Regions from separate parts of the Thiomonas intermedia genome, predicted to be linked through region 2. Evidence: riboswitches for the same ligand, from Rfam matches in the RefSeq annotation. Region 2 holds a riboswitch; the other holds the start of a gene.
What was found. A riboswitch is a leader RNA that binds a small molecule or an ion and turns the genes downstream of it on or off. The one in region 2 is predicted to bind thiamine pyrophosphate.

Region 1 (5,655 bases), 620 kb from region 2:
CACCGATCTGCCCCTGATCGCCATAGGCGGCATCGATCTGGGCAATGCCGCGCAAGTCATGGCCGCTGGCGCCGACGGGCTGGCCGTGGTGCGCGCCCTCTGCGCCGCACCCGACCCGGCCGAGGCCGCGCGCACGCTGCGCCAGTTCACCGATCCACACGCCCTGCACTGCCGCGATGACCACGACTGAAACTCCGCCCGAGATCCTCCCCGTTGCGCGCTACGCCCGCGTGCTCAGCATCGCCGGTTCCGATAGCGGGGGCGGCGCCGGCATCCAGGCCGACCTCAAGACCATGGCGGCGCTGGGTTGCTATGGCATGACGGCCATCACCGCCATCACGGCGCAGAACACGCTGGGCGTGCGGGCCATCCAGGCGCTGCCGCCCGAATTGCTAGCGCAGCAAATCGACGCGGTGGTCGAAGACATCGGGGTCGATGCGGTGAAGATCGGCATGCTGCACGACGTGGGCGTGGTGCGGGTGGTGGCCGATGCCATCCGCCGCCACCGCTTCGCCCATGTGGTGCTCGACCCGGTGATGGTCGCCACCAGCGGCGACAAACTGATCACCGAATCCACCGTGGACCGTCTGGTGGACGAACTCTTTCCCCTCGCCACGCTGATTACGCCCAACCTCGACGAAGCGGCCTGGCTGCTCCGGCTGGACGCCATCGGCATCGACGGACTGGAAGACACCGCGAACATGCTGCAGGCGCTGGGGGCTCCCGCAGTGCTGCTCAAGGGCGGGCATCTGCCCGGCAATCTGCTCATTGACCTGCTGCTCCAGCCCGATGGCCAGAAGATGCGATGGGAGGCGCCGCGCATTCCCACGCGCAACACCCACGGCACCGGCTGCAGCCTGTCGTCGGCCATTGCCTGCCATCTGGCGCTGGGCGCACCGCTGGTCGAGGCGGTGGCGCAAGGCCGCGACTTCGTGCGCCGCGCGCTGCTGGCCGGAGCTGATATGCAGCTCGGCCATGGCCACGGCCCGCTCGATCATGGCCACGCCCCGCGGGCGACGATGCGTCAGCCGCTGTAGAAAACCCTGTCAGCAGCTTTTCTGCAGCTGCGCTTCGCGCCAGCGCAGCACGCCCGCTGCCGCGAGCGTAAAGGCCAGGCTGGGCAGGGCCGAACCCTCATTCGGCCACCACACGGTGCCCAACTGAAAGATCCCGATGCCCAGCAGCCAGACCGCCATCGGCCCCCAGCGCCAGTCGCCCTTGGGCGGCAGGCCCGGCGCGAGCTGCGCGATCACCACGCCGAACAAGGGCACGAACACCGAGCTCAGGGTGAGCAGGAAGGGCTCCAGCGCATGCATGGGCAGCGCCAGCGCGGCCGCGGTGGCCAGGACCACCAGCGTCATGCCGGTGCGGCGGATGGTCCAGTTCGCGCGGAGAAAGTTGGTCGATACCGCGCCCGAATGCACGTCGCCGTAGGCGTTGTCCACCTCGTCCACCAGAATAAAACCGAGCGCAATCAGCCCGCCCTGGGCCAGCAGCAGGGTGCTGAGCATGTCGATCTCGCCCGGCGAGACGCTGATGACCAGCACGCCCAGCGCGTAACACCAGATGTTCGCCGCGGCATAGCCGATCCAGGTGCCGCGCGCCGTCGCCCCGGCGTGCCGGCCGTAGCGGGCGTAGTCGGCCACCAGCGGCAGCCACGACACGGGCATCGCCACGACGAGATCCACTGCCGCGAGCAGGCTCATCGAGCCGTCGCCCGGACGTGCCCACAGCGCGTCAAAGCCCAGGTGCCAGGCCTTCAGCCCGAACTGGTAGGTCAGCCACATCAGGGAGGCGATGATCAGCGGCATGGCTGCGCGGCTGACGAAACGCCGCACCAGACCGATCATCCGCCCACTGGCCAGCACCAGCAGCAACCCGCCCCAGGCCAGCGTGGCCGCCACGGGCACCCAGGTGCCGCGTACACCGAACACCTGATCGACGATGGTGCGGGTACCGTCGCGCATGACCACGAGTTCGAACGCCGTCCAGCCCAGCAGTTGCACGACATTGAGCGCCACGGGCAGCATGGCAAAACGCTGCCCCAGGGTGCGACCGATCAGGGCCGAACTCGACAGGCCGTGCCGACTGCCGATGCCCGCCACCCAGGCCAGCAGCCCTGCCCCCAGCAAGGAACCCAACGCGATCGCCCCCGCCGCCTGCGGCAGACTCAGCCCCGGACGCAGATAGGCACCCACCTGCATGACCAGCAGCCCCACCCCCAGGCTGAACCAGAGCGCCAGCGAGTCGCCAAAGCTGAAAACCCGCTCCTGGGCGGGCACGGAGGTGTGGGAAGCATGGGCCGCGTCGGCCGAAGGGGTATGAACTGCCATGACAGGATTCCTGCGTGCTCGCGCAGAAACCCGGCAAGGCGCGGCGCCCGATGGGCACCCGCCGTCCATGCTTCCCTGCGCGAGGATGACCTCAATCAGGTTCGAAGGGACTCTCTCAGCGATGCTGCAAACGCACAGCCCGCACCCCTAGCGTGGCACCGCAGGATTGAGGCGCTTTGCGGATTGTAGGCAGCATGACGCCCCCGAGCCGCCTCACGGCGGCGCCGGAGCACGGCTATGCTGTCCTGCCCGATCTGTGTTCGCCCATGCGCCCCCGCCCCCTGAACCTTGCCGCACGCCTGCTCTGGGCTGCCCCCTATTCGCTGCTGGGGCTTCTTGTTGCCGCGCCGGCCTGTGCTTTCGGCGCCCGTCTGCGTCGCCGCGATCACACCCTGGAATGCACCGGCGGAAGGCTGGGACGCTGGATGCTGCGTCTGCCCAATCGCCATCGCCTGGTCGCGCTGACCCTGGGCCATGTCATCCTCGCGGTGGACACCGCCGCCCTGCAAAGGCTGCGAGCGCATGAGCGGGTGCATGTGCGGCAATACGAACGCTGGGGCCCGTTCTTCGGCCCGGCCTATCTGCTGGAAAGTCTGTGGCAGGCCTGGCACGGGCGCGATGCCTACCTGGCCAATCGCTTCGAACGCGAGGCCTACGCCAAGGGGGGCCCCTTCGGCTCCGGACGGTAGACCTGCGCAAACCGCCCCTGCTCGACCACGCCGTAGTCGCCCGGCGCGTATTGCAGCAGCCAATCGCCTGACTTGCCGTGCAGCAGGTCGCCGCCCGCGCTGCGCGCCATGCGGAACGGATGCGTCATACGCCGCGCCAGCACCGGAATGGGCTGGTTGACGTAGGGCCCGTCCTGCCCCATCGCGGCGTCTCCGAGCGTCTGGTAGCGCGCCTCGAAGCGGGCACGCGACACGCTCCAGCGGTCGCCGGTGGCGCCGGTGAGAATGGCGTCGCCCGCGGCGTAGCGGTTCGGCCCTTCGCGGCTGCTCAGTTCACCCGCCTTCGTGGCGAACTGCACCTGCACGGTCTCGTGCTTGATGTAGCTGGCCGCCTGAGGGTCGCTCCGCAGATCCACATCGCGCAGCAGGGGCGGCTGCGCATCTTCCGCAGACGCGCGGATCTCATCACTTGCCATCGAGCACCTCCCAGCGCTCCAGGGCGTGGAGCAGTTCCTCGTCGATCTGGGCGTAGCGCTCCTGCATTTCGCTGATACGCCCGGTGGCCGAGGTATAGCTGGCCGGGTCGGCCAACTGATCGGAGAGCGATTTCTGCTCGGCCTCCAGCGCGGCGATGCGGCCGGGCAGTTCCTGCAGTTCGCGCTGCTCCTTGTAGCTGAGCTTGCGTCTGGCCGGTGCCGCGGGGATGGCGGGCTCGGTCGGCGTGGGTTTGGTCTGCGCCGCGCCGCGCTTGTCCGAGGCGCCGGCCGCCGACTTGGTCAACTGCGCCTGCAAGGCGCGGGCGCGCTGGGACTGGGTGAGCCAGTCGGTCACGCCGCCCTCGTACTCGCGCCAGCGGCCCGGATCGTCCGGCGTGCCTTCGCACACAAGGGTGCTGGTCACCACGTTGTCGAGAAAACGCCGGTCGTGGCTGACCAGGAAGACGGTGCCGGGAAAATCCTGCAGCAACTGCTCCAGCAGTTCGAGCGTGTCGATGTCGAGATCATTGGTCGGCTCGTCGAGCACCAGCACATTGGCCGGGCGGGCGAACAGGCGAGCGAGCAACAGTCGATTGCGCTCGCCGCCGGAGAGCGACTTGACCGGCGAGTTGGCCCGCGCCGGCGAAAACAGAAAATCGCCCAGATAACTCATCACATGCTTACGCTGCCCGGCCACCTCCACCCATTCGCTGCCCGGGCTGATGGTGTCGGCCAGGGTGGCGTCGGGGTTGAGCACGGCGCGCATCTGGTCGAAATACGCCACCTGCAGCCGCGTGCCCTGGCGCACGGTGCCGCCGTCCGGCGCGACCTCGCCCAGAATGAGTTTGAGCAGGGTGGTCTTGCCCGCGCCATTGGGGCCGATGAGGCCCACCTTGTCGCCCCGCAGAAGGGTGGCGGAGAAATCGCGCACGATCACCCGCTCGCCGTAGGCCTTGTCGACGTGCTGCAACTCGGCCACGATCTTGCCGCTGGACTGCCCGCCGTCCACGTCGAGCTTGACTCGCCCGAGCGAGTCACGCCGGGCCGCGCGCTGGCTGCGCAGCGCCTCCAGCCGGTTGATGCGGCTGACGCTTCGGGTGCGCCTCGCCTCCACGCCCTTGCGGATCCAGACCTCTTCCTGCGCCAGAAGCTTGTCGGCGCGCGCATTCATCACGGCCTCGTCGGCCAGCTCCTGCTCCTTGCGCGCCTCGTAGGCCGCGAAATTGCCCGGATAGCTGCGCAAGGTGCCGCGATCGAGTTCGATGATGCGGGTGGCGACATCGTCGAGAAAGGCCCGATCGTGCGTGATCAGGATCAGGCTGCCGCGAAACCCGGTGAGCAATTCCTCCAGCCAGGCGATGGCGTCGAGGTCGAGGTGATTGGTCGGCTCGTCGAGCAGCAGCACGTCGGGGGCCGCCACCAGCGCCTGCGCCAGCGCCACCCGCTTCTGCATGCCCCCGGAAAGACTGTCCACGCGGACGGCGCCGTCGAGCTGCAGCCGCTGCAGGGTTTGATCGACCCGCGTCTCCCAGTTCCAGCCGTCCAGCAGTTCGATACGGGTCTGCAAGGCATCGAGATCGTCGTCCGGCGCGTGTTGCTCGAAGCGGTCACGCAAGGCCCGGGCCTCGGCCACGCCCTCGCTGACCACGTCGAAGACCGTGGCCCCGGCGGCAAACGTCGCCTCCTGCGGCACATACACCCGGCGCAGACCCTGCTGCACCTGCACCAGACCATCGTCGGGCGGCTCCAGCCCGGCCAGAATGCGCAACAGCGAAGACTTGCCCGTCCCGTTGCGACCGATCAGGCCCACGCGCTCACCGGTCTCCAGGGCCATGGCGGCATGATCGAGCAGGGCCACATGGCCAAAGGCGAGCGACAAATCCGAGACGGAGAGAACGGCCATGCGTAGCGCTTCTTGCAAAAGGAGGGGCGCTCATTGTGCCAGCGGCGCGACGCTACCATGCGCCGATGGACTCCCTGCGTGCTGAACTCGCCGTGCTCGCCGCCCGCCTGATCGTCGAAGAGGGTCTGGACTACGGCACGGCCAAACGCAAGGCCGCCAAGCGGCTTCTGGGTCATCGGCCCGCCCACGATCTGCTGCCAAGCAACGACGAAATCGAGCAACAGGTTCGCGAGGAACTGGCGCTTTTCCATGCCGATACGCAGCCGTCGCAACTG
Region 2 (5,655 bases):
AAGACCGGCCAGAGCGGCAGCAGGGCCTCGAGCCGCTCGCCATGCGGCACTTTCAGTTCGAGCACCATGATGGTGATGATGATGGCGAACACGCCATCGCTGAAGGCTTCCAGACGTCCTTTTTTCACGCGTTCAACTCCCTTGATGCCAGAACGGCACACCCACCATGGGCGTCGACGCCTGGGCCACCTCGCGCATGCGCATGGGCAGCGCGCGGTGGGCCAGACGGCCGGCCCGCACACTCAGTGTAAAAGCGCGTGCCATGGCCACCGGGTCGCCGGCCTCGGCCACCGCGGTGTTCACCAGCACGGCATCAAAGCCCAGCTCCATCACCTGCGCCGCATGATGGGGCGCGCCGATGCCGGCATCGACCACCAGCACACTGTCGGGCAGACGCTCGCGCAGGGTGCGCAGTGCCGGCAGGTTGCGCGGGCCGGCGCCGGTGCCGATGGGGGCGGCCCAGGGCATGATGGCGGCGACCCCCGCGTCGCGCAGCTTCATCGCCGTGACCAGATCGTCCGTGGTGTAGGCAAACACGGCGAAACCCTCGCGCACCAAGGTCTGCGCCGCCGCCACGGTGCCCCAGGGGTCGGGCTGCAGGGTGTAGTCGTCGCCGATCACTTCGAGCTTGATCCAGGGCGTGCCGAAAATTTCGCGCGCCATGTGCGCCAGCGTGATGGCCTCGTCGGCACTGTGACAGCCCGCGGTGTTGGGCAGCAGATGCGCCCCGAGCGACTGAATGCGCTGCCACCAGGCCTGTCCGGACTGGCTCTGCGGGGCCAGTCGCCGCAGCGATACCGTGAGCACCTCGACCTGCGCGGCCTGGGCGGCATCCGCCAGCACGCTGGGGGACGGATAACGCGCCGTGCCCAGAAAGAGACGGCTGTTCAGGCCGACACCGCCCACCTGCAAGAGATCGGGCTGAGTCAGCAAGGCCGAGCCCGGCGTTGCTGCGCTCATGGCGGATCGCGCCGGATCGTTCAAAATCATGTCACCCTCCCACCACAGGACAGACGACCTCGATCCGATCCCCCGCATTCAGCGGCAGACCCGCCCAGCCGGTGCGCGGCACGAACTGCTGGTTCACGGCGCAGGCCATGGCGCGGGTCGTGTCGTAACCGCGCTCGGCGAGCAGCTCGGCCAGTGTGGCGCAGTGCGTGGCCAGCGCCTCGCCATTGAGGTGCAGCCTCAGGCCGGCCAGGGGTTCGGTGGGTGTATTCATCGCCTCATCTCCACATCGTGCGCGGGCTCGGTGGCCAGCAAGTTCAGCAAGGTGCGCTCGGCCTGTTGCACCATGGCCGGCGCGACGAGAAATCCATGGCGGTAAAGGCCATTGAGGTGCCACACGCCGTCGCGCTGCGCCCACACCGGTTGATGGTCGTCGGTGGCCGGACGCAGACTGGTCGCCGCGCGCACGATGTGTCCTTCACCGAAGGCCGGATGCACGCTGTAGAGCGCGCTGGCGAGTTCGAGCATCGAGCGCACCGTGATCGGCCCGGTGTCCTGCGACTCCAGTTCGGTGGCGCCGATGACAAAGCGGCCGCCGCTGCGCGGCACGATGTAGAGCATGTAGCGCGGATGGATCAGCCGCACCGGGCGGCGCAGCGTCACCTCGGGACACGACACGGTGAGCACTTCGCCGCGCACCCCCCGCAGGCCCGGCCAGTCGGCGTACACGCCACGACAGTCCACCACCGCATCGGCCCCTAGCACCGCGCCGTTGCGGGTGTGGATGGTTTGCGCCTCCACGCGATCCACGGTCGTGCGCTCCAGCCACTGCCCTCCGACCCGCGCCATGCCTTGCAGAATGGCGTCCTCCAGCGCGTCGAGCAGCTGTCCGTTGTCGAGCTGGCCCTCCTGCGGCAACCACAGGCCGCGTTCGAAACGCCCTGCCATCGACGGTTCCAACTCGGCGATACCCGCGCGATCCAGCGACCGCACCGCCTCGCGCCGATCACCGGCGGGCAGGCGGTAGCGGATCAGATCGGCATAGTGCGCGAGCCCGGCATGGTCGGGCGCATGGGCCACCACCAGCGAGCCTTCGTGGCGGAAATCCACCGTCTTGCCGGTCTGCGCCCGAAGCTCGGCCAGCCACTGCGGCCAGAGGGCCAGCGCTTGTTCGCCCAGCGCGAACAGATGGGCGTCGCTGACCACCAGCTCGGCATAAGGCGCCAGCATGGCCGCGGCCACACCGGCCGCGTGATCGCTATCGGTGCGCGCCCGCGCGTCGACGAGCGTGACCGACACCCCCGCGCCGAGCAGCCGCCACGCCAGCAGCCGCCCCGCAAGGCCTGCTCCGGCAACAGCCACCCTGGCCGAAGTCGGGTTCGCCATGCTCAGACCGCGGGATCGATGACGGCGCTCGCACGGGTGCCCGGCAGGGGCGCGTGCACATACACCTCGCCCCCGCCCGCGCGAAACTCGGCCGACATCTCCGCCATGCCCACCGAGGCAGCACGCCCAGCGTCCACGCCCTTGGCCGCGGCGTACTCGCGCACTTCCTGGGTGATTTTCATCGAGCAGAACTTGGGCCCGCACATCGAGCAGAAATGCGCGGTCTTGAACGCCTCTTTCGGCAGGGTTTCGTCGTGGAATTCCTTGGCTTTCTCCGGGTCGAGGCCGAGGTTGAACTGGTCGTCCCAGCGGAACTCGAAGCGCGCTTTGCTCAAAGCGTTGTCGCGCGCCTGCGCGCCGGGGTGGCCCTTGGCCAGATCGGCCGCGTGGGCGGCGATCTTGTAGGTGACGATGCCGTCGCGCACGTCCTGCTTGTCGGGCAGGCCGAGGTGTTCCTTCGGCGTGACGTAGCAGAGCATCGCCGTGCCGTACCAGCCGATCATCGCCGCGCCGATGGCGCTGGTGATGTGGTCGTAACCCGGTGCGATGTCGGTGGTCAGCGGGCCGAGGGTGTAGAACGGGGCCTCGCCGCACTTCTCCAGCTGCCGGTCCATGTTTTCCTTGATGAGCTGCATGGGCACGTGACCGGGGCCTTCGATCATGGTCTGCACGTCGTGCTTCCACGCGATCTGCGTGAGCTCACCCAGCGTATCGAGTTCGGCGAACTGGGCTTCGTCGTTGGCGTCGGCAATGCTGCCGGGGCGCAGGCCGTCGCCCAGGCTGAAGGCCACGTCGTAGGCCTTCATGATGTCGCAGATGTCCTCGAAGTGTTCGTAGAGAAAGCTCTCGCGGTGATGCGCCAGGCACCACTTGGCCATGATCGAACCACCGCGCGAGACGATGCCGGTGACGCGCTTCGCGCTCATCGGAATGAACGGCAGACGCACCCCGGCGTGGATGGTGAAGTAGTCCACGCCTTGCTCGGCCTGCTCGATGAGGGTGTCGCGGAACAGCGCCCAGGTGAGATCTTCCGCCACGCCGCCGACTTTTTCCAGCGCCTGATAGATCGGCACCGTGCCGATGGGCACCGGCGAGTTGCGCAGAATCCATTCGCGGGTTTCGTGGATGTGTTTGCCGGTGGACAGATCCATCACCGTGTCGGCGCCCCAGCGGATGGCCCAGACCATCTTCTCCACTTCCTCGGCGATGGAACTGGTGACGGCCGAGTTGCCGATATTGGCGTTGATCTTCACCAGGAAGTTGCGGCCGATGATCATCGGTTCGCTTTCCGGGTGGTTGATGTTGTTGGGGATGATGGCGCGGCCGCGCGCCACTTCGTCGCGCACGAACTCGGGCGTGATGCGCGCCGGAATACCCGCGCCGAAGCGCTGGCCCGGGTGCTGCTTGAGCAGCGCGGCATCGGCGAGCGCATCGAGGCGCTGGTTCTCGCGGATGGCGATGAACTCCATCTCGGGCGTGACGATGCCGCGGCGCGCGTAATGCATCTGCGTCACGTTGGCGCCGGCCTTCGCGCGGCGCGGCAGCGGCAGTTGCGGAAAACGCACCGCGTCGAGCGCGGCGTCGGCATTGTGGCGGCGCGTGGTCTCGGAGCTGAAAGCGGCGAGGCGCTCGGTGTCACCGCGCTCGGCAATCCACGCCGCGCGCAGCGGCGCCAGGCCGCGGGCCAGGTCGATGTCGGCCTGCGGGTCGGTGTAGGGGCCGGAGGTGTCGTAGACGGCAAAGGGCGCATTCTTCTCCACCCCGAAGACGGCCGGCGTGTCGGCCAGCGCCACTTCGCGCAGCGGCACGCGAAGATCAGGACGGCTACCCGGCAAATAAATTTTGCGGGAGGCGGCGAAAGGAGTGCGGGTGATGCGCTCGGCCAACGCGGCAGCGTCGACCTTCTGGCGGGACTCGGGCAGTGCAGACATGGCTCCTCCGAAGATGGATGGATGAATGCCTGCCGTAGCACCGGCGCCTGGTTTCCTACGCGGGTTGGAGGTCTCCCCCCTAGCCCGATCAGGTTCAGCGGATTCTGCGTTACGCAGTCTCAGCCGGGAATTGCACCCGGCGCTCCGACAAGCTCGGCGCGCAGTATAGGCGCTGCCTGCATCGCCATGGCCGCTCAGGGGACGCAGCGGCGCTCACACCTGGCGCAGGGCGCGAGCCAGGTTGCTCAGGGCGTCGAGCACGCCCTGCACGCTTTGCGCCGCACGCACGTCGGCCAGCGCGCCCTGCTCGTCGAAGGCCTCGTGCGCCCGGCCCAGGGCGTATTGCTGGGGCACGACCAGCATGGCAAAGGCCATCTGCAGATATTGCCGCAGCGTGTTCATCGCCCGCAGACCGCCCAACGGTCCGGGCGAGGTCGACAGCAGGGCCACCGGCTTGTTGGCCGTGGCCGCCAGCCCGGCCGGATGCTGCTCGGAGGCCGGAATGCGCGAAAGCCAGTCGAAGGCGTTGATCACCAGCGGGGTCGGAAAGCCGTTGTATTCCGGCGTGACCAGCAGCACGGCGTCGCTTTCGAGCAGCGCGGCCTGCAAGGCCAGTGCGCCGACGGGCACGCCATGCGCCGCCTCCAGATCGCCGTCGTAGAGCGGCAGATCCAGCGCGCGCAAATCGAACACGCGGGCCTGCAAACCCTGTTGCCCGGCCGCCCGCGCCGCAAAGGCCGCCAGTCGGCCGCTGAGCGCGCCGGTACGCGCGCTGCCGGGAAGAATGAGAAGTCGCAATGTGTCCATGCTCGTCACCGTTTTGTTGACCGATTGGGCGCGGCCCCTGGAATCCCTCCAGGGCCGCGCGTCGTGCCAGGGCGCTTACGCCGCGATCTGACCGAAACGGCCGCTGTTGAAGTCCTGCATGGCCTGATGGATCTCGGCCTGGGTGTTCATCACGAACGGCCCGTAGCCGACGATGGGCTCGTCGATCGGCTCGCCGCTGAGCAGCAGCACCGTGGCATCGTCCTGCGCCTCAACCAGCACGCCTTCGCCTTCACGGCTGAGCAGCCCGAACTGCGCCGCACGCACCACCGCGTCACCGTTCACCTTCACCGCGCCATGCAGCACCACCAGCGCCAGCGTGCGCCCGGCGGCAATGTCGAAGCGGGTCTGCGCGCCGGCGTTGAGCCGCACGTCCCACACGTCCATCGGCGTGAAGGTCCGCGCCGGACCGCGGTGCCCGTCATAGGCCCCGGCGATGACGCGCACCCGCCCGGCCGATTCGGGCAAGGCCACGTCGGGGATGTCGCGGCTGAGCAGGGTCTGATAGCCCGGCTGCGACAGCTTGTCCCTGGCCGGCAGGTTGACCCAGAGCTGCACCATCTCC

Region 1: it holds a riboswitch for thiamine pyrophosphate, as region 2 does, so the genes downstream of both, BVH73_RS11495 (purine-cytosine permease family protein) here and thiC (phosphomethylpyrimidine synthase ThiC) in region 2, are expected to answer to the same signal.

Annotation. Positions count from the first base shown of each region.
Region 1 covers NZ_CP020046.1:2,444,427-2,450,081, reverse strand. Annotated here, with positions in the region: gene thiE (thiamine phosphate synthase) at 1-190, shown strand, start outside; gene thiD (bifunctional hydroxymethylpyrimidine kinase/phosphomethylpyrimidine kinase) at 177-1,037, shown strand; gene BVH73_RS11495 (purine-cytosine permease family protein) at 1,047-2,333, opposite strand; TPP riboswitch at 2,389-2,492, opposite strand; gene BVH73_RS11490 (signal peptide prediction) at 2,528-3,022, shown strand; gene BVH73_RS11485 (PGDYG domain-containing protein) at 2,986-3,477, opposite strand; gene BVH73_RS11480 (ATP-binding cassette domain-containing protein) at 3,467-5,311, opposite strand; gene BVH73_RS11475 (hypothetical protein) at 5,446-5,655, shown strand, end outside.
Region 2 covers NZ_CP020046.1:3,065,415-3,071,069, reverse strand. Annotated here, with positions in the region: gene BVH73_RS14345 (TMEM175 family protein) at 1-128, opposite strand, end outside; gene BVH73_RS14340 (thiazole synthase) at 133-960, opposite strand; gene thiS (sulfur carrier protein ThiS) at 992-1,222, opposite strand; gene thiO (glycine oxidase ThiO) at 1,219-2,334, opposite strand; gene thiC (phosphomethylpyrimidine synthase ThiC) at 2,337-4,265, opposite strand; TPP riboswitch at 4,301-4,422, opposite strand; gene BVH73_RS14320 (NADPH-dependent FMN reductase) at 4,479-5,072, opposite strand; gene BVH73_RS14315 (pirin family protein) at 5,148-5,655, opposite strand, start outside.